4 regions of the Streptomyces sp. NPDC051286 genome follow, and region 1 is predicted to be linked to each of the others. Evidence: riboswitches for the same ligand, from Rfam matches in the RefSeq annotation. Region 1 holds a riboswitch; each other region holds the start of a gene.
What was found. Region 1 has a riboswitch for cyclic di-AMP ahead of ACIBB8_RS24820 (M23 family metallopeptidase). Riboswitches for the same ligand answer to the same signal wherever they lie in the genome.
Positions count from the first base shown of each region.

Region 2: linked by a shared signal. The riboswitch ahead of ACIBB8_RS32060 (peptidoglycan DD-metalloendopeptidase family protein) and the one ahead of ACIBB8_RS24820 (M23 family metallopeptidase) in region 1 are both predicted to bind cyclic di-AMP.
Region 3: linked by a shared signal. The riboswitch ahead of ACIBB8_RS21435 (transglycosylase SLT domain-containing protein) and the one ahead of ACIBB8_RS24820 (M23 family metallopeptidase) in region 1 are both predicted to bind cyclic di-AMP.
Region 4: linked by a shared signal. The riboswitch ahead of ACIBB8_RS06615 (M23 family metallopeptidase) and the one ahead of ACIBB8_RS24820 (M23 family metallopeptidase) in region 1 are both predicted to bind cyclic di-AMP.

Region 1 covers NZ_JBITER010000026.1:81,299-86,105, forward strand. Annotated here, with positions in the region: gene ACIBB8_RS24805 (SPFH domain-containing protein) at 1-250, shown strand, start outside; tRNA gene ACIBB8_RS24810 (tRNA-Met) at 363-436, shown strand; gene ACIBB8_RS24815 (PP2C family protein-serine/threonine phosphatase) at 665-1,819, shown strand; cyclic di-AMP (ydaO/yuaA leader) riboswitch at 2,080-2,232, shown strand; gene ACIBB8_RS24820 (M23 family metallopeptidase) at 2,244-3,356, shown strand; partial or broken gene ACIBB8_RS24825 (aldo/keto reductase) at 3,512-3,629, shown strand; gene ACIBB8_RS24830 (PrsW family intramembrane metalloprotease) at 3,621-4,807, opposite strand, start outside.
Region 2 covers NZ_JBITER010000052.1:5,407-10,213, forward strand. Annotated here, with positions in the region: gene ACIBB8_RS32050 (tyrosine-protein phosphatase) at 1-87, opposite strand, end outside; partial or broken gene ACIBB8_RS32055 (alpha-galactosidase) at 284-2,388, shown strand; cyclic di-AMP (ydaO/yuaA leader) riboswitch at 2,652-2,828, shown strand; gene ACIBB8_RS32060 (peptidoglycan DD-metalloendopeptidase family protein) at 2,832-3,752, shown strand; gene ACIBB8_RS32065 (SGNH/GDSL hydrolase family protein) at 3,918-4,763, shown strand.
Region 3 covers NZ_JBITER010000020.1:132,433-137,239, forward strand. Annotated here, with positions in the region: gene ACIBB8_RS21430 (GMC oxidoreductase) at 1-674, opposite strand, end outside; gene ACIBB8_RS21435 (transglycosylase SLT domain-containing protein) at 1,279-2,046, opposite strand; cyclic di-AMP (ydaO/yuaA leader) riboswitch at 2,051-2,236, opposite strand; gene ACIBB8_RS21440 (DUF5996 family protein) at 2,809-3,762, shown strand; gene ACIBB8_RS21445 (UBP-type zinc finger domain-containing protein) at 3,774-4,133, opposite strand; gene ACIBB8_RS21450 (aromatic acid exporter family protein) at 4,367-4,807, opposite strand, start outside.
Region 4 covers NZ_JBITER010000004.1:128,547-133,353, reverse strand. Annotated here, with positions in the region: gene ACIBB8_RS06625 (M16 family metallopeptidase) at 1-1,339, shown strand, start outside; gene ACIBB8_RS06620 (M16 family metallopeptidase) at 1,366-2,748, shown strand; cyclic di-AMP (ydaO/yuaA leader) riboswitch at 2,956-3,123, shown strand; gene ACIBB8_RS06615 (M23 family metallopeptidase) at 3,136-3,918, shown strand; gene ACIBB8_RS06610 (GntR family transcriptional regulator) at 4,135-4,807, shown strand, end outside.

The sequences.
Region 1 (4,807 bases):
GGACGGCAATCAGGAGCTGATCGCGGCCAACCGGATCGTGGAGAACCTGCCCGCCCTGGCCGACGCGGCCGCCCGCGGGATGTCGGGGGCCGACCTCACCGTGCTCAACGGCACCAACGGTGTCAACGAGATGGCGGCGGGCGTGGTCAGCCAGGGGCTGGCGATCCTCCACGCACTCCAGCGCGGTGCGAACACGGCGAAGCCGGTGGTCCACGCGAAGCGGGCCCCGCACATCACCGAATCGAACTGAGACCGACCGGCCGGTTCGGTTCCTCGGGGCAGTGGTTGGGAGCGGACGGGTGCGGGCGGATCAGCACATGGTCAACCGTCCGTCCCGGATGGCGTAGAGTTGTGTTCACCGACGCGGGGTGGAGCAGCTCGGTAGCTCGCTGGGCTCATAACCCAGAGGTCGCAGGTTCAAATCCTGTCCCCGCTACTGAAGAATCAGGCCCGGCACGCAAAGCGCGTGCCGGGCCTGATTCGTGTTTTCCGTCCCCCCTTCGGCCGATGCGGAGTCGCCGCGCGACGGGGCTCCGGCAAGCCTGGACAGTGGAGTGCGGCACCGTCCGCAGCCAGGCCCGTACTGGGCAGGAGACCGTGGGGCGTATCGGGCAGGAGACCGCAGGAGCCGCTGCGCGTACCGGGCAGGAGAGCACAGGTGGGGATGGCGGAGAAGCTGCGCGGGGTGCGGGGCGGGGGCGGCAGCCCTTCCCGGCGGGTCGTCCGCGCACTGCCGTCGTTGTTGATCGTCGCCGGGCTCGTGTTCGACATCCTCACCCCGCCGCCGTTCACCGCCGTGCCGCTGTTCGTGGCGGCCCCGCTGGCCGCCGCACCGTTCTTCTCACGGGCCAGCACCGTCCGTATCGGCGTCGCCTCGCTGCTCTCGATCCTCATCCTGCGGATCGAGAGTGGCACGGTGCTGCAGGTCGTGCCGTCCCTCGAGGTCATCACCGTGCTCACCGCCTCGATCCTTGCCCTCTTCATCAACGGAGTCGTAGAGCGCGGCAATGAGCAGCTGGCTTCGGCGCGGGTCATCGCGGAGACCGCCATGCGGGCCGTGCTGCCGGAGCCGAACGACTGGATCGGCGGGCTGCGGGTCGCCGCGCGGTACGAGGCGGCACAGGCGGACGAGTTCGTCGGCGGCGACCTGTTCGCCGTGGTGGACACCCCGCACGGCGTGCGGCTGGTGGTCGGGGACGTGCGGGGCAAGGGGCTCGACGCGGTCGAGGCGGTGGCGGTGATCATTGGTGCGTTCCGGGAGGTCGCCGAGCACGAGGCTTCGCTGGAGGAGGTGGCGCATCGGCTGGAGCGGGCGCTGGCGCGGGAGGGGGAGCGACGCGGCGGGATCGATCCGGTCGAGGGGTTCGTCACCGCCGTGCTCGCCGAGATCCCGCACGGTGGTGCCGAGGTACGGATCGTCAACCGCGGCCACCCCGAGCCGCTGCTGCTCCACCCCGACGGAAGGGTGGAGGTGCTGGTGCCGAGCGTGCCCGCGCTGCCGCTCGGCATGGGGCTGGGGGTGTGGCCGGACCTGGCCGACGCCTGGGGTCTGGCCGCCGGGACGACGCTGCTCGTCTACACCGACGGTCTCTCCGAGGCGCGTGACAAGCATGGGGTGTTCTACGACCCGGCGGCCCGGCTGCGTGGGCGGATCTTCCCCGGGCCCGAAGAGCTGCTGTCCGCGCTGACCGATGACGTACGGCTGCACACGGGCGGCAAGTCCACCGACGACATGGCGCTGGTCGCGGTCGTACGGCCCGCGGAGGGGCAGCCGGAGCGGCGCAGGACCGTGAAGATCGTGAGGCGCGGGCAGGAATGAGGCGCGGCTGCGGTGAGCGCACGAGGGCGATGCAACCGTGCGTAATCGAGGAGTGCCGCTCTGCATAACGTTTGACGCAACGTCAGAAAGACAGTAGTGACTGAGGCCGGGTCAACTCGCCCGATTCCGACCGGTTGTGTCCAGTAAAGTCCAGGCCAAGATCGTGGACGATCAGTAGGAACAGCTTGGAATCAGGCCTGTGCGTCTATTAACGTTCGATAACGCAGCGCGGTCGTCCCAGCCGTCGTCAGTGGCGGCACCGTGCGCGAGCGCCGAATTCCGCAAGGGAACCGGGGAACCACCTCCATGGGGTGAATCGGACACCTGTGTCTCGTGAGAGGCAGAGGAATCCGTAGGAGACCTTCCTGCTCCGAACCCGTCAGCTAACCCGGTAGGCGAGAAGGAAGGAAAGGAGTGCGCCTCCGTGGCGTCCAACAAGCCTGCCCCCGAAGCCCCTTCCCGGTTCGGCTCCGACTTCACCACTGAGTACGCAGCCGCGACGGGCACCGAGTCCGGCACCGGGCTCACCGCCGAGTTCGGGACCGAAGGCCTCGGAGAGACCGACCGGGCCTGGGAGGAATGGAACCCCACCGAGGAGTCCGTCCGCCCCGTACGCGGCAGGCACCGCGTCGCCAAGCAGCGCAACGGGCTCGCCCGTAGCTCCACGGTTCTCGGCGTCGGCGTCATCGCGGCCGTCGGCGCGGGCGGCATGGCCACCGCGCAGAGCAAGCCGCCGGTCTCCATCTCTCTTCCCGATTCCCTCGCGGAAAAGCTCCCCGACGCCAACTCCCTCCCCGGCGTGGGCGCGCTGTTCTCCGAGGAGTCCGCCACCGACCAGGCCCAGACCGCCGCCGCACCGCTGACCAGCGCGGGCATCACCACCGCCGAGGCCGAGCAGGGCGCCACCGACGCCGGCGAGGCGCTCCGCGCCCGCATCCTCCAGCAGGCAGAGCAGCAGCAGAGCGCCGCCGACGCGGAGGCCAAGGCGGCCGAGGAGAAGGCCGCCGCGGAGAAGGCGGCAGCCGAGGCGAAGCAGAAGCAGGACGTCGCCGAGGCCAAGGCCGAGGCCGCGAAGAAGAAGGCGGAGGAAGAGGCGAAGGCGAAGGCCGAGGCCGAGCGGCTCGCCAAACTGGCCGCCGCCTATGCCATTCCCACTTCCTCGTACACGATCACCTCGACCTTCGGCGTAGCCGGTTCGATGTGGTCCTCCGGCTACCACACCGGTCTCGACTTCGCGGCGCCGACCGGCACCCCGATCAAGGCCGTCCACACCGGCACCATCAAGTCGGCGGGCTGGTCCGGCTCCTACGGCTACCGCACGGTCCTGGAGCTCGAGGACGGTACGGAGCTGTGGTTCTGTCACCAATCGTCGATCGACGTCAGCGCCGGCCAGAAGGTCACCACCGGTGACACCATCGGCCGCGTCGGTGCCACCGGAAATGTGACGGGTCCCCACCTCCACCTGGAGGTCCACACCCCGGGCGGCACGGGCATCGACCCGATGACCTGGCTGCGCGACAAGGGCCTCACGGTCTGACGCGATGAACGCGGGCCGGTCCCACCGGCCCGCCACCGATCCCCGGCAGTCCTGACGCTCACCCCCCGACGTCAGGGCTGCCGGTTCGTTTGGCCACGGCTTTCGCGTGCGCCATGCATGGAATAGCAGCACCGCCGGAATCTGCTGATCCGCTTATGGCCGCTCTCCGCAGACTGGGCTCTTCCGGCCTTCAGGTCTTCCCGCTCGCCCTCGGCGGCAACGTCTTCGGCTGGACCGCCGAGGAGACGCAGTCGTTCGCCGTCCTCAGGGCGACAGGTACGGGTTGTGGCCGCCGTACGGCTGGTACTGCTGCGGAACCGGCGCCGGGGCCATGTAGTGCGGGCGCAGACGGCCCGTTGCCTGCGCCGCGTACGCCAGGGCGGGGGCGGCCACGTCCCGGCGCTGCCAGAGATGGTGCAGCAGTTCCAGTTCACGTGCGGTGAAGTCCGGTTCCGCCGCCCCGCGGCCGGCCCGGCGGCGCAGGAACGCCAGGGACGTGGCGAACGACTCGTACTCGGTGACCGCCCGCGCCGCCGCCTTGCCGCGCGCCTTGGCCTCCGCCTTGGCGTGGCTCCGTACCTGAGCCGCGATCCGGCTGTGAGTGCCGTGGGCGGGGCCGTAGGCAGAGGCGTATCCGTAACCCGGGGCTCCGTACTCCGCTTGCGCGTGCTGCTGGCGCGCCAGGTCCCGGGCCAGGCCGCGGGCCCGCATCGAGGAGAGCGCGAGCGGCTCGGCCGGGGTCAGCCAGCCGGCGGCCGCGTACGCGGGCAGTTCGGTCGCCAGGGTGCGCAGCTCCCGCTGGCGCGACCAGACCGCCAGCCAGGTGACCAGTCCGAAGACCGGGACCATGAACACTCCGTACACGACATAGAAGCCGTACGGGCCGAACGTCCCCGAACCGTTCCACAGGGCGTGCATGCTCATGGCGAGGATCAGTCCGAGCAGCGGCAGCGCGATGCGGCGGATGCGGTGGCGGCGTGCGCTGAGCGCCGCGAAGCCGAAGCCCAGGCCGGTCAGCACGGTGAAGAGGGGATGCGCGAACGGCGTCATCACCCCTCGTACGAAGAAGGTCGCGGCCGTCACCGACGCCAGGCCCGAGTTGCCGATCTGCTGGTCCTCGCCGAACGCGTTGCCCAGGTAGAGGATGTTCTCGGTGAAGGCGAAGCCCGTCGCGGTGAAGCCGGCGACGACGACGCCGGCGACGACACCGCCGAAGTCCCGTCGCCGGAACAGGAAGATCAGCAGGACGGCCGCCGCCTTCGCGCTCTCCTCGACCACCGGCGCTATGACCGTGGCCCCGAGAGTGTCCGCGCCCGCCGGGTCCGCGGTGGCCGTCGCGATCCAGCGGGTCGCGAACGAATTGGCGATGATCGCGACCAGGGCGGCGGCGCATGCACCCCAGGCGAAGGCGAACAGCAGATTCCGCCAGGGTTCGGGTTCGACCCGGTCCA
Region 2 (4,807 bases), on a different contig from region 1:
GGTCGGCAGTCCGCCCACATCGCGGAAGTTGCGCACACCTGCCAGCTCGGGTTCCGTCGACGGGACCTGCGGCACCTGCTGCGTCACGGTGTCTCCTGGAGTGTCTGGCGTCGGCGCGGCTCGCCGGCGAGGTCAGTTCCTGCGACGATACGACATTGAATTCTCTGGCCGTCATCTCGGCCGTTTCCCGCTGAACACCCCATGGAATTCCCCTCGCACGGGCGTTGCCCGGCCGTCGGCCGGCGGCCGATGATGTGCGGAACTGTGGGAATGCGGGGATGACGTGATCGAGACGGGTGAGCAGGGTCGGACCTGGCTGCTGACCGGGGCGAGCGGCAGCTACGCGCTGCACCTCACCGGCCGGGGCGAACTACTGCATCTGCACTGGGGGCCGCGGATCTCCCTCGCGGCCGCCGAGGCCCTCGCCGCCGCGCCCGAGCCGCCCTTGCGGGGCTTCGAGTCGCGGCTGGACGGCCGCGAGGAGTACCCGGTCGAGGGTGGCCCCGCTTCGTCCGGCCCGCTCTCTCCGTACGCACCCCCGAAGTCCGTGGTACCGAATGGGCGTTCGCCGGGGCCGTCGTGGACGGAGACGAACTCCGTATCGCGTTCGCCGACTCAGTGCAGCGGCTCGCGCTCACGCTGCACTACCGGATGCGGGACGACTCCGATGTCATCGAGCGCTGGGCCACCGTCACCCACACCGGTCCTGACGGTCCGCCGCTGGAGCTGTTGCGCGCCGACGCGGCGGCCTGGGCGCTGCCCGCCCGGGACAGCTGGCGGCTGAGTCAGCTGCACGGTCGCTGGGCGGCCGAGACACAGCTCGTACGGTCGGAGCTGACGTACGGCGAGAAGGTCCTCTCCAGCAGGCGCGGCCACACCGGACACCAGTTCCTGCCCTGGGTCGCGCTCGATGCGGACGGCGCCGCCACCGAGGAGGACGGCGAGGTGTACGGCTGCGCGCTCGGCTGGTCCGGCTCGTGGCGGATCGCGGTGCAGCAGCTCCCCGACGGGCTCGTGCAGATCACCGGAGGCGCTGGATACGACGACTCCGGGCTGCTGCGGCTCGCACCGGGGGAGACGTACACCACACCGGTGTTCGCCGGACTGTGGAGCGCCGAAGGGTTCGGCGGGGCGAGCCGGTCCTGGCACGCCTGGCAACTGGCCCATGTCGTCCCGGGCGCCGAGAGCCTGCGGCCGGTGCTTTACAACTCCTGGGAGGCGACCGGCTTCGATATCGCGGAGGACCAGCAGCGCGCCCTCGCCGAGCGCGCCGCGGCGATGGGCGTCGAGCTGTTCGTCGTGGACGACGCGTGGTTCGGGCGGCGCACCAGCGACCGGGCCGGACTCGGCGACTGGACACCCAACCCCGAGCGATTCCCCGGCGGGCTGAAGCCGCTCGCCGACGAAGTGCACGGACTCGGCATGCAGTTCGGCATCTGGGTCGAGCCGGAGATGGTGAACGCCGACAGTGATCTCTATCGCGCGCACCCCGAGTGGGTGCAGCACTTCCCTGGGCGGACCCGGACCGAATTCCGTCATCAGTTGGTGCTCAATCTGGCCCGGACCGATGTGCAGAACCATCTGTGGGAGCAGCTCGACAGGCTGCTCTCCAGCGCCCCGATCGACTATGTGAAATGGGACTTCAACCGCTGCTTCACCGATGCGGGCTGGCCGGGCGAGGACTATCCGCAGAAGCTCTGGATCGCGCATGTGGACGCGCTCTACACGCTGATCGACCGGCTGCGGGCCGCCCACCCCGGGGTCGCCTTCGAGTCCTGCTCGGGCGGCGGTGGCCGGATCGATCTGGGGATCCTCGCCCGTACCGACCAGGTGTGGACCTCCGACAACACCGACCCGCTCGACCGGCTCGCCATCCAGGAGGGCTTCGGGCAGATCCATCCGGCGCAGGTGATGGCCGCCTGGGTCACCGACAGTCCGAATGTCCAGCTCAACAGCAGGGTCAGTTCGCTGCGCTTCCGCTTCGTCAGCGCGATGGCCGGGGTGCTCGGGGTCGGCGGGGATCTCACCGAGTGGAGTGACGAGGAACTGGCCGAGGCACGGAGCTGGGTGGATCTCTACAAGGAGATCCGTCCCGCGGTGCAGCACGGCGCGCTGTACCGGCTGCGTGCCCCGCGCGGTGGACTCAGCGCCGTGCAGTACATGCACGGCGACGAGGCCGTGGTGCTGATGTGGCTGGAGGCACAGCGGTACGGGGAGCGGCCGCCGGCCCTGCGGCTGCGCGGGCTCGACCCCGCGGCGACCTACACCGACCTGGACACCGGGGCGGTCCACCACGGCGCCGTGCTGCTGCATCAGGGTCTGCACACCGGCCTGAGGGGGGACCTGGACGCGAAGGTGCTGAGGCTCCGACGCGGGGAACGCTCATGACATGTCCGTATTGCGTCTTTTAGCGGAACATGGCCTATTTCTACGGGAGATGATGCCCTCCTCGTGAGCGGGATCATATTCGTGACGGTGCGTGGTGGTGCCACGGATGGGTATTCCGGATGTCGCGCGGAAATCCAAGATCCGTAATCCACGGAGGGTGACCAGGATTCCGCGCCGATTTCCCGGCGCGGATTCCGTTGAGTAATCGACGGCTTGTTTCCGCCTTCCTCGCTCGCCTACGGTCACCCTCAATCCGGACGGACCGCCTAATCCTGCCGCCGCCCGGAATTCGCATCCACTCACGTGTGGCAGGAGCGGGGGAACCAGGTAAGCCGCCGCCCGGAGAGATCCGGTCGGCTCGGGGTGAAGTCGCGAACTGCGACCGGGCATCTCCAGCCCGAACCCGACAGCTCACCTCGTAGGCGCCGGAGAGGAAATTCTTCATGCCCGCATCGGGTAAGCATCGCCGTCCCAAGTCCAGCACGATCGCCCGTGGCGTCGCCGCCATCAGTGCCGGTGGCGCCGTCGTCGCCCTTCCGCTGCTCGGCGCCACCGGTGCCCACGCCGCGGAGCAGGCCGCGCCCACCGCGCAGTCGGCAGCCACGCACGCCGCCGCCGAGGCCGCGCCGGTCGTGAAGAAGCAGGTCGAGACCCGGACGTACTCCGTCGTCGCCGGTGACAACCTGTCGAAGATCGCCGCCGAGCAGCAGGTCGAGGGCGGCTGGCAGAAGCTGTACCAGGACAACCGCGCGGTCGTCGGCGAGAACCCGAGCCTGATCCTCCCGGGCATGAAGCTGACGCTCGGCGGCAAGCCGGCCGGCTCCGCCGCGACGACGGACACCACGCAGTCCGCTCCGGCTCCGTCGACCTCCTCGGCCGACAAGTCCGCGTCGCAGTCCAAGACTTCGGGCTCCGTCAAGACCACCACGGCCTCCGCCTCGGCCGGCCAGAGCAACAGCTCCGGCTACGTCCACCCGGTCCCGGGCAACCACACCACCGCCTACCGTGCCTCCGGCTCCAACTGGTCCAGCGGCAGCCACACGGGCATCGACTTCCCGGTCCCCACCGGCACCAGCGTGAAGGCGATCACCTCCGGCACCGTCGTCACCGCCGGCTGGGGTGGCGCGTACGGCAACCAGGTCGTCATCAAGCACGCCGACGGCCACTACTCGCAGTACGGCCACATGTCCTCGCTCTCCGTCTCGGCGGGCCAGACCGTGACCGCAGGCCAGCAGGTCGGCCTCTCCGGTGCCACCGGCAACGCCACCGGCCCGCACCTGCACTTCGAGATCCGCACCGGCCCGGCGTACGGGTCGGACATCGACCCGATCGCCTACCTGGCCTCGCACGGGATCTACGTCTGATCCACGGCTGATCCGGTCAGCTCGGTGAAGGGGCGGTGCGCAGCGGCGCGCCGCCCCTTCGCTTATTCCCCGTTTACCAAAACCTGACCGGTGGCCTATCTCACCACCCGTCAACCCCTTATTACGGTCGCGTAGGTCACATTCGGCGGTGCAGGATATGCGCTTGTGGCAGACGATTCGAGAAACAATCAACGTGGCGTCATCAACCGGCATGGCGCCATCGGGTCGTACGCAGCGATTGGCGACAGCTTCACCGAGGGAGTCGGAGACCCCGGCCCGGACGGAACCTTCGTCGGCTGGGCGGACCGTTTCGCGGTACTTCTCGCGGACCAGCTCCCGGACCCCGACGCGGCGACGAGCCCCGAGGGCTCCGCGCACGGAAACTTCCGGTACGCCAATCTCGCCGTACGCGGACGCCTCCTCGACCAGATCGTCGAGGAGCAGGTACCGCGCGCCAAGGAGCTCGCACCCGATCTGGTGAGCTTCTGCGCGGGCGGCAACGACATCATCCGGCCCGGCACCGACCCCGACGACGTGGCCGAACGCTTCGAGCGCGCGGTCGCCGAGCTCACCGACTCGGTCGGCACCGTCCTGGTGACGACCGGCTTCGACACCCGCGGCGTTCCCGTCCTGCGCCATCTGCGCGGCAAGATCGCCACGTACACCGCCCATGTGCGCTCCATCGCTGATCGCTACGACTGCCCGGTCCTCGACCTGTGGTCGCTGAAGTCCGTGCAGGACCGGCGAGCCTGGGACGACGACCGGCTCCACCTGTCGCCCGAGGGGCACACCCGGGTCGCGCTGCGCGCCGCCCAGGTCCTTGGTTTCGATGTACCGGCTGACCCCGACCAGGAGTGGCCCCCGCAGGCACAGCGCGGCACGCTGGAGGTCCGGCGCGACGACATCCACTGGGCGCGTGAGTACCTGGTTCCGTGGATAGGGCGTCGGCTGCGCGGCGAGTCCTCCGGCGACCACGTCGAGGCGAAGCGGCCGGACCTCCTGCCGCTTTAGGGCGTGTGTCGAAAGCCCCGCCTGCCAGGCGACGCCGGGCCCGC
Region 3 (4,807 bases), on a different contig from region 1:
GCCTGCTCACGGCCGACCCGGGCGTACTGGTAGCACGCGGCGGTGTCGAACCAGGCCGGGTCGATGGTGCCGGCCCCGAGCCCGGCGTTGGCGCGCGGATAGTAGATGTCGTACATCTCGTCGGCGTCCACCGACGGGAGGACGGCTCCGAAATTCTCGCGCTTGGGAGTGACCGCCATCCCACCGTTGACCAGCGAGCCGCCACCGACGCCACGGCCCTGGTAGACGGTGATCCCGCTGAACTCCTCGGCGTCGAGGATCCCCGTGGTGCGGGTGATGTTCTTGTCGATGGGGAAGCCGAGGAAGTTGCTGAGGGGCTGCTTGGTCCTGGTGCGGAGCCAGTACGACCGGCTGTCCGGGGAGGTCGTGTTGGCGAAGATCTTGCCGTCCGGGCCGGGGGTGTCCCAGGCCATGCCCATTTCGATCATGTGCACGTCGACGCCCGCCTGGGCGAGACGCAGCGCGGCGACGGAGCCACCGTATCCGGTGCCGATCACCAGGGCCGGGACATGGGCCCCGGAGTCGATCGGGGCAGTTGTGGAGCCGACCCCGGCCTGGGCCGGGGTGGTGTGACCCGCAAGGGCCACGGCTCCTAAAATAGAACCAGTTCCTGTGATGAACCTTCGACGCGAAAGGCCCTTGGGGCCTGCATTGTGCATGGTAAAGTCACTCATGTGACACGCCTCACTCTCCAGAGAGTGAAACTGGTTCTACTGCTGTTCGCGCATTAAGTCACTACATACCGATGGGTAACATGCACCCGACCGAGGCGGCCCGGATGCGCAACGCTGCCTGTCAGGCGGGCCGCCCCCGGCGGGCCGAACCTGGTCGCACACACTAACGGCCTGGTGCACGATAGCGAGTGGATCAGCGAGCGGCGTCATGCGGCTTCGAATCCAAGGCGGAAGAGGGAGGCGACGCGAAGGGGGCCCCTCCCGTGCCTTCAAGGCCATGGGGGAGTCGTCGACTGACGACAACGCCGGAAGCGGAGTCGCATGACGCCGGGAGCCCGCTCGCTATCGTGCACCAGGCCGTAAGGGCCGACCCGTAATCCCTGGTGGATCAGGGCACGGCGTCAGATGCGGTGCATCGCAAGGCGGAGGAGCGTCCTCATACTGGGCGCATTCGGACGTTCCGGCGACGCCGCAGGATGCGAAGCAAGGCGGGCTGACTTCTCGACTTCTGCACAGTCTCCCGTGCGCGACACCGACGGGAACGGGTGGCGAAGCCCCATCGGACCTTCGCCACCCGTCATGCCTGAATCAACGCAACCGGGCGTCAGTAGGCCCCGAACACGTTGTCGATCGAGCCGTACTTGGCGGCGGCGTAGTTGCATGCGGCCGTGATGTTGGCGACCGGGTCGTAGGGGTCCATCGACGTACCGGGCACGTGGTAGGCCCGGAACGTGGGGTCGATGACCTGCAGGAGGCCCTTGGACGGCGTGCCCTTGGCGGCGTTCGAGTCCCAGTTGTTGATGGCCCGGGGGTTGCCCGCGGACTCGCGCATGATGTTGCGGTGGATGCCGTTGTAGCTGCCGGGGATGCCGTGCTGGGCCATGACGGCCAGCGACTCCTTGATCCAGCCGTCGAGGTCGTTCGTGTACGTCGCGGGCTTCGCGGTGACGGCAGCGGCGGTGCTCGCGGCCGTCGTGGACTCGACCGCCGTGGTCGCGGTGGCGCCGATGGTGAGCTTCTGGCCCGCGTGAATGACGCCGGGGTCGGCTCCGATGACCGCTCGATTGTCCTTGTACAGCTGCTGCCAACCGCCGCTCACGGAATGACTCAGGGCGATCCTGTAAAGGGAATCACCGGCTATCACGGAATAGATGGTGGGCGTAGCCGCCCGCACGGCAGCCGGCTTGGCGGGGGCGGCAGCGGGCGCCACTGTCTTGGAGACGGCGGCGGTGGCAGGCTGCGCCGGCGCTGCCGAGGCAACGGTTGCCCCGATCATCGGAAGCGCGAGAACGGCTCCGCCCGTGCTCACGGCGATGAATCCGCGAGTCAGCGAACTGGGCTTACGACGACGGTGGTTAACCTGTGCGGGCATGGCGTATTCCTCTCCGTCGCCTACGAGGTGAGCTGTCGGGTTAAGGCTGGAGTTGCCTCGTCGTATGGGAATACGACTTCACCCCTAGCCGTTCCGGATACCGGATCGGCGGCTTGCGCGGGTCCCCCGCTCCTGCCGTACGTGAGTGGTCGGGTTCCCGGACGGCGGCAGGATTCGGCGTTCCATCCGGATTGACGGTGACCGTAGGCGAGAAACTCCGACCCGAACAAGTCCCCATTTCTCGATCACAATTCATTTACAAGATCGAGTCGCGGAAATTTTCACATTCCACCCCGGTCCGCGAAGCCAACTTTCTTGGCACAGAAGGGAACCGGGCGGCATGCCAATGCGTCCGCGGGTCCGGAAGGTGACTCTCACCACTCAGCCCGAAAAGGGCGATTTGCCCGGTACGTAAAAGCTCAGGCCCGCACGGGTTGCACGTTCACCAGAACGGCGAGCGATTTCCCCTTATCGCCAAAATTGCGACATTTAGGAGATTTTGGCGCTGCCGGACGGACACCCCGCCTCCGACTCGTCGGGAAGGGCGTCCCCGGGGAGACGACCAGGAGCAGCCGCGCGTCACCCGTCTGCGCCGACTGCGGCGCGCGAGTGGCCGCCCACCGTCCAGGCGTGCAGGTTCACGCGAACGACACCACGGCGGCCGCACAAGGTGCCGCACACCTTGGGCATGGCCATGATGGTGCGGAAGAACGCCCTGCCCGCCCGCCGGGACCGTCCGGCAGCATGAGAGAAGTGATGGCGATGGAGCTGTTCCCGCCCATGCCGCTCGCCGAATGGCGTGACACCAAAGAGACGCTCCACCGCTTCGCGCAGATCATCGGAAAGATCCGTCTCGCGGCCAGTGTCCGGCGCAATCACTGGTGGAACGTCCCGTTTCACCTCACTGGCCGCGGTATCACCACCCGCCCCATGGGGCAGATCGACGGCAACCCGATTTTCACGGTGGACTTCGACTTCGTCGGCCATCGACTCGTCATCACAAGACTGGACGGCACGACGGTCTCGTTCCCGCTTTCGGGCCAGTCCGTGGCTTCCTTCCACAAGACGGTCATGGCCGCCCTGGACGCGCTGGGCATCGAGGTGGATATCAACTTGCCCAAGCCATTCGATCTGTCCGACGCCGACCGTCCGTTCGCCGAGGACACGGAGCACGCGGCATACGATCCCGAACAGGCAAACCGGTATTGGCAGGTCCTCAGTCAAGTAGCACTGGTACTGGAGGAATTCGCCGCGCGGTTTTCGGGGAAAGTCAGTCCGGTGCACCATTTCTGGCACACCTTCGATATCGCTCACACCCGCTTTTCGGAGCGTCAGATCGACCAGCCCAAGCAAATCGACCCGGTGACCCGGGAGGCCTACTCCCGGGAAGTGATCAGCTTCGGTTTCTGGTTCGGTGACGACACGTTCGCCGCGCCCGCGTTCTACTCGTACACCGCTCCCGAACCGGCGCGGCTGGCGGAGGAACCCCTCACTCCGGTGTCGGCGCAATGGGTGGATCGTGGCGGCAGCCACCTGGCGGTGCTGCCGTATGACGCGGCCCGCACCGAGAGCGATCCACGTGGGGCCGTACTCGCCTTCTACGAAAGCGCCTATCAGGCCGGCGCGGGGCGCGCCGGCTGGGACATCGCCCGTCTCGCCTGCCCCGGCGGCATCACCGATCCGTGCCTGAGGACCCGTACGCCTGCCCGAGGATGAGGAGCGCGGCTTCAGTGCAGTTGCCGCTCCCAGTCCGCGGGGACCTTGCCCTGGGGACCCGGGGTCGGCTGGGCGACCGGGTGCGAGGTGGGCGGGAGCAGCTCCAATCCCTCGTAATATTCCTCGGTCTCGATGTTCCAGAGCCAGTTCTCCCCCGGTTCGAAGCTGGCCAGGAACGGATGTCCTGCCTCGCGTGCGTGCTTCGTACCGTGCTGCGAGGGCGAGGAGTCGCAGCAGCCGATGTGTCCGCACGCCGCGCAGCGGCGCAGGTGCATCCACCATCCCGGTCCGTCGCCCGCCAAGCAGTCCGCACATCCCGCCCCGCTGGGAGCCGCGGTGAGATCGATGCCTGGGATCTGGTCAGGTGCCATGTGACGTGCCTCCGTGATCAGGCGCGAGACCGCGGACCCTGCGGGTCCCGTCCCGGTGCTCTGAGGCTTCCGATTGCCCTCCTGCATCGTAAGGCCGGGCTACCGGGTCCGCCCGCGTCGAACAGCCGTGCCGGACTCCGGGCGCCGCTCGATGATGTGAAGTGCTCGCCCTGTGGAGGACCTTCGCGTACGCCGACGGCAGCGCAGGGTGCGGGTCTCCCATCGCCGCGCCGTCACCCTCCCGGGACTGTCGGCTGCGGGGCCCGGTGGCTGCCGAGCCGCCGCCGCAGTGCGGCGAGCCGGGGATAGCGTTCGTGCAGTTCAGCGGAGTGGCGGTCGAGCTCCTCGCCAAGGCGTTCGGCGCGTTTGTCGATGTCCAGCTCATCGAGAATGCGGTCGACCTCGGCGAGCAGCGCACCGTGCAGTTGCCACTGTCGGGGGTGCTCCTGAACGTCCTCCAGCAGGAGGTCGGCCACCACGTCCCGAGTGGCGCGGCTGGCGGCCAGTGCGGCGGCAAGTCGCGACTCCGCCTCCTCGGCATTGGCGGACACCGGGGTGGTGATCAGAGTGGAGAAGCTCTCGATGGCGTCGGCCATCTGCGCAAAGAGTTCCCGGAGCGAGGCGGCCACGTCCTCCGGGAACATGGTTTCCCCGGTCCGGGCTTTGGCCAGGTC
Region 4 (4,807 bases), on a different contig from region 1:
CGGCGGCTTGACAGCGACCGAGCACCGTCTGGCCAACGGCCTGCGCGTGGTGCTCTCCGAGGACCATCTGACCCCGGTCGCCGCGGTGTGCCTCTGGTACGACGTCGGGTCGCGCCACGAGGTCAAGGGGCGCACGGGGCTGGCTCACCTCTTCGAGCACCTGATGTTCCAGGGCTCCGGACAGGTCAAGGGGAACGGACACTTCGAGCTGGTGCAGGGCGCCGGAGGCTCCCTCAACGGAACGACCAGCTTCGAACGCACCAACTACTTCGAGACGATGCCCACGCATCAGCTGGAACTGGCCCTGTGGCTCGAAGCCGACCGGATGGGCTCGCTGCTCGCCGCGCTCGACGACGAGTCCATGGAGAACCAGCGGGACGTCGTCAAGAACGAGCGCCGCCAGCGGTACGACAACGTTCCGTACGGCACGGCGTTCGAGAGGCTGACCGCCCTCGCCTACCCCGAGGGTCACCCGTACCACCACACCCCGATCGGCTCGATGGCCGACCTGGACGCGGCGACGCTCGAAGACGCGCGGACCTTCTTCCGTACGTACTACGCGCCCAACAACGCGGTGCTGTCGGTCGTCGGCGACATCGACCCCGAGCAGACGCTCGCCTGGATCGAGAAGTACTTCGGCTCCATCCCGTCCCACGACGGCAAGCAGCCGCCGCGCGACGGCACGCTCCCCGAGATCATCGGCGAGCAGCTGCGCGAAGAGGTCCACGAGGAGGTCCCGGCGCGGGCGCTGATGGCCGCCTACCGGCTGCCGCACGACGGCACCAGGGAGTGCGACGCCGCGGATCTCGCGCTGACCGTGCTCGGCGGAGGCGAGTCCTCCCGGCTGCACAACCGCCTGGTCCGCCGCGACCGCACAGCCGTTGCGGCAGGTTTCGGGCTGCTGCGGCTGGCCGGCGCGCCCTCGCTCGGCTGGCTGGACGTGAAGGCGTCCGGCGGTGTCGAGGTGGCGCAGATCGAGGCCGCGGTCGACGAGGAGCTGGCCCGATTCGCCGCCGAGGGCCCCACGCCCGAGGAAATGGAGCGTGCTCAGGCACAGTTGGAGCGCGAGTGGCTGGACCGGCTCGGTACGGTCGCGGGCCGCGCCGATGAACTCTGCCGGTTCGCCGTGCTGTTCGGCGACCCGCAGCTCGCCCTGACCGCCGTCCAGCGGGTCCTCGACGTCACCGCGGACGAGGTCCAGGCGGCGGCCAGGGCCCAGCTGCGCCCCGACAACCGGGCGGTGCTCGTCTACGAGCCGGTCGAGCCGGCCGAATCCGCCGACGCGGAAGCCGATGAGACGGACACCGACACCGACGCGCACGAAGGGGCGGACAAGTGACCGACGCTGCCGCGACTGGAGTATCGATGGAGTACCACCCGCAGCCGACCCCCGGCACGGCCAGGCCCTGGGCCTTTCCCGCACCCGAGCGCGGCGCCCTGCCCAATGGGCTGACGGTGCTGCGCTGCCACCGTCCCGGCCAGCAGGTCGTCGCGGTCGAGATCTTCCTCGACGCCCCGCTGGACGCCGAGCCCGAGGGCCTCGACGGCGTGGCCACGATCATGGCGCGGGCCCTTTCCGAGGGCACCGACAAGCACTCCGCCGAGGAGTTCGCCGCTGAGCTGGAGCGTTGCGGCGCCACTCTCGACGCGCACGCCGACCATCCCGGCATGCGGGTCTCCCTGGAGGTTCCGGCCTCCCGGCTGGCCAAGGCGCTGGGTCTGGTCGCCGAGGCGCTGCGGGCGCCCGCGTTCGCCGACAGCGAGATCGAGCGACTGGTGAACAACCGGCTCGACGAGATTCCGCACGAGCAGGCCAACCCCGCCCGGCGTGCCGCCAAGCAGCTCTCCAAGGAGCTCTTCCCGGCCACGTCGCGGATGTCACGCCCGCGCCAGGGCACCGAGGAGACGGTGGAGCGGATCGACTCCGCGGCGGTGCGCGCCTTCTACGAGGCCCATGTCCGGCCGTCCACCGCGACCGTCGTCGTCGTCGGCGACCTCACCGGTATCGACCTGGACGCCCTGCTCGCCGACACCATCGGCGACTGGACCGGGAACACTGTGGAGCCCCGTCCGGTCCCGCCGATCACCGCCGACGACACCGGCCGCGTGGTGATCGTCGACCGTCCGGGCGCCGTGCAGACGCAGCTGCTGATCGGCCGCATCGGCGCCGACCGGCACGACAGTGTGTGGCCGGCCCAGGTCCTCGGCACCTACTGCCTGGGCGGCACACTCACCTCCCGGCTGGACCGGGTGCTGCGCGAGGAGAAGGGCTACACCTATGGCGTGCGGGCCTTCGGGCAGGTCCTGCGCTCGACGGCCCCGGACTCCGCCTCCGGGGCGACCGGTGCGGCGATGCTGGCGATCAGCGGCTCAGTGGACACAGAGTCCACCGGACCGGCGCTCGACGACCTGTGGAAGGTCCTGCGGACCCTGGTGGCCGAGGGGCTGACCGACGCCGAACGCGAGACCGCTGTGCAGAACCTCGTGGGTGTCGCCCCGCTGAAGTTCGAGACGGCTGCCTCCGTCGCCGGTACGCTCGCCGACCAGGTCGAGCAGCACCTCCCGGACGACTACCAGGCGCAGTTGTACGCCCGCCTGGCCGAGACCGGCACGGTCGAGGCGACCTCAGCCGTGGTCAACGCCTTCCCGGTGGACCGGCTGGTCACGATTCTCGTCGGCGACGCCGCGCAGATCGAGGAGCCGGTCAGGGCGTTGGGAATCGGAGAGGTGTCGGTCGTCACCGGCTGATGCATCAAGCCCCGCAAAGAGGGGCGAAGAGGGGCCCTGGCGAGTCGCTTCCCGCCAGGGTCTTCCCTTTTGCCTGATTCGAGACGAAAGGTTCTTGCTTGCCCTGTGGGATGCGCTACAAAGCGCCCTGTCCGTTTGGTGAATGAAAGTACCCCCGCCTAGCGTCGGCTCCGCTGTCCGTCACTCGAATGCCGCATCCGTGGCGCCGGGCAGTGATCGCCGAGTCCCCATCAGGCGCGAGCCTGGGGAGCCGGGGACCCACACAGTCCCTGGGGTGAATCGGATGCCGCGACCTCCTCTGAGGCCCGGGATCCGTAGGAGACCTTCCTGCTCCGAACCCGTCAGCTAACCCGGTAGGCGAGAAGGAAGGAAAGGACCAGCTACTTCATGGCGTTCCCCCGCCCCACCGGGAAGCACCGTGCCCCGAGCCGCCTGAAGCGCCGGAGTGCACGCGTCGCCGGAGTCGCAACGCTGGCGACCACCGGTGTCATCGGCGGACTGGCCTCTCCGGCCCTCGCCACGGATGCCGAGGTCCCTTCCGGCGATGAAACCGGTCTGACCCAGATCGTCGCCATCGAGGATGCCCTCGCCGACCAGGTGGCCACCCAGGCCGAGGTGCAGAAGCGCCAGGCCGACGTCGCTGCGAAGGCTGCCGAGGCTGCCAGGGCCGAGGCGGCGGCGAAGGCCAAGGCCGAGGCCCGCGCCAAGGCGGCCCGTGACGCGAAGGCCCGCGCCGCCCGTTCCGCCGAGCGCACCCGCCTGGGATCCTTCCAGCTCCCGGTCGCCGGTTCGTACGTCACCACCGGCTACAAGTCGAGCGGATCCCTCTGGTCCTCCGGCCGCCACTCGGGCATCGACTTCCATGCCGCCTCCGGCAGCTCCGTCGTCGCCGTCGGCGCCGGCACGGTCGTCGAGGCGGGCTGGGGCGGCGCATACGGCAACAACATCGTGCTGCGGATGACGGACGGCACGTACACCCAGTACGGCCACCTCTCGTCGATCGGCGTCTCCGTCGGCCAGAGCGTCGGCGCAGGTCAGCAGATCGGCCTCTCCGGCTCGACCGGCAACTCCACCGGACCGCACCTCCACTTCGAGGCCCGCACCACGCCTTCGTACGGCTCCGACATGGACCCCGTGGCGTACCTGCGCGCCCATGGCGTGAACGTCTGACCGACGTCCCATCCACAACATGCCGAAGGCCCCGGCTTCCGCCGGGGCCTTCGGCATGTCCGTTCCTGCCGAACCGCCCCGCGGAACCGCCACCGGGCCAAAGGATATTCATGGTTTTCGGTCCGGCTTCGGAAATGCGGTCGCCTTGCAATAGAGTCACGGAACAGGCGTCGATCGGTCGCGTTTCGCGGGGGATTAAGGCGGAGGGGTTCGGACATGCGCATTCCGGCGCAATCGGTATGCACGGCAATCCGTGACGACATCGTCTCCGGTGTCTTCGAGCGCGGCGGCAGACTCACCGAGGAGCTGCTCGCGCGCCGTTACGGGGTCTCCCGGGTCCCGGTGCGGGAAGCGCTGCGCACCCTGGAGTCCGAGGGCTTCGTGGTCACCCGCCGACATGCCGGTGCCTGTGTCGCCGAGCCCACCGAGCAGGAGGCCGCCGACCTTCTGGAGGTACGGATGCTGCTGGAGCCGCTGGGTGCGGCCCGCGCCGCTCAACGCCGCACCGAGGCGCACCTCAAGGTGCTGCGCGGCCTGGTCAGGCTGGGGCAGGACAGAGCGCGGCGGGGTACGGGGGAGGATCTGCGCTCCCTGGGCGGCTGGTTCCACGAGACGCTCGCCCAGGCGTCCGGCAGCCCCGGGCTCATCGCGCTGCTCACCCAGCTACGCCACAAGATCGCCTGGATGTACGCGGTCGAGCAGCCGGCCCGCCTGGCCGGTTGCTGGGGCGACCGTGCAGCCATCGTGGACGCCGTGGCGCGCGGCGACGCGGAACGGGCCAGGGCGCTGGCCGCTCAGCACGCCGCGCGGGCCGCCGCCGCGCACCGGCTGCGTCGCGCGGACGGTGCTTCGGGCCGTGATGCCGGCGCCCCCTGTTCCGGCGGTCGGG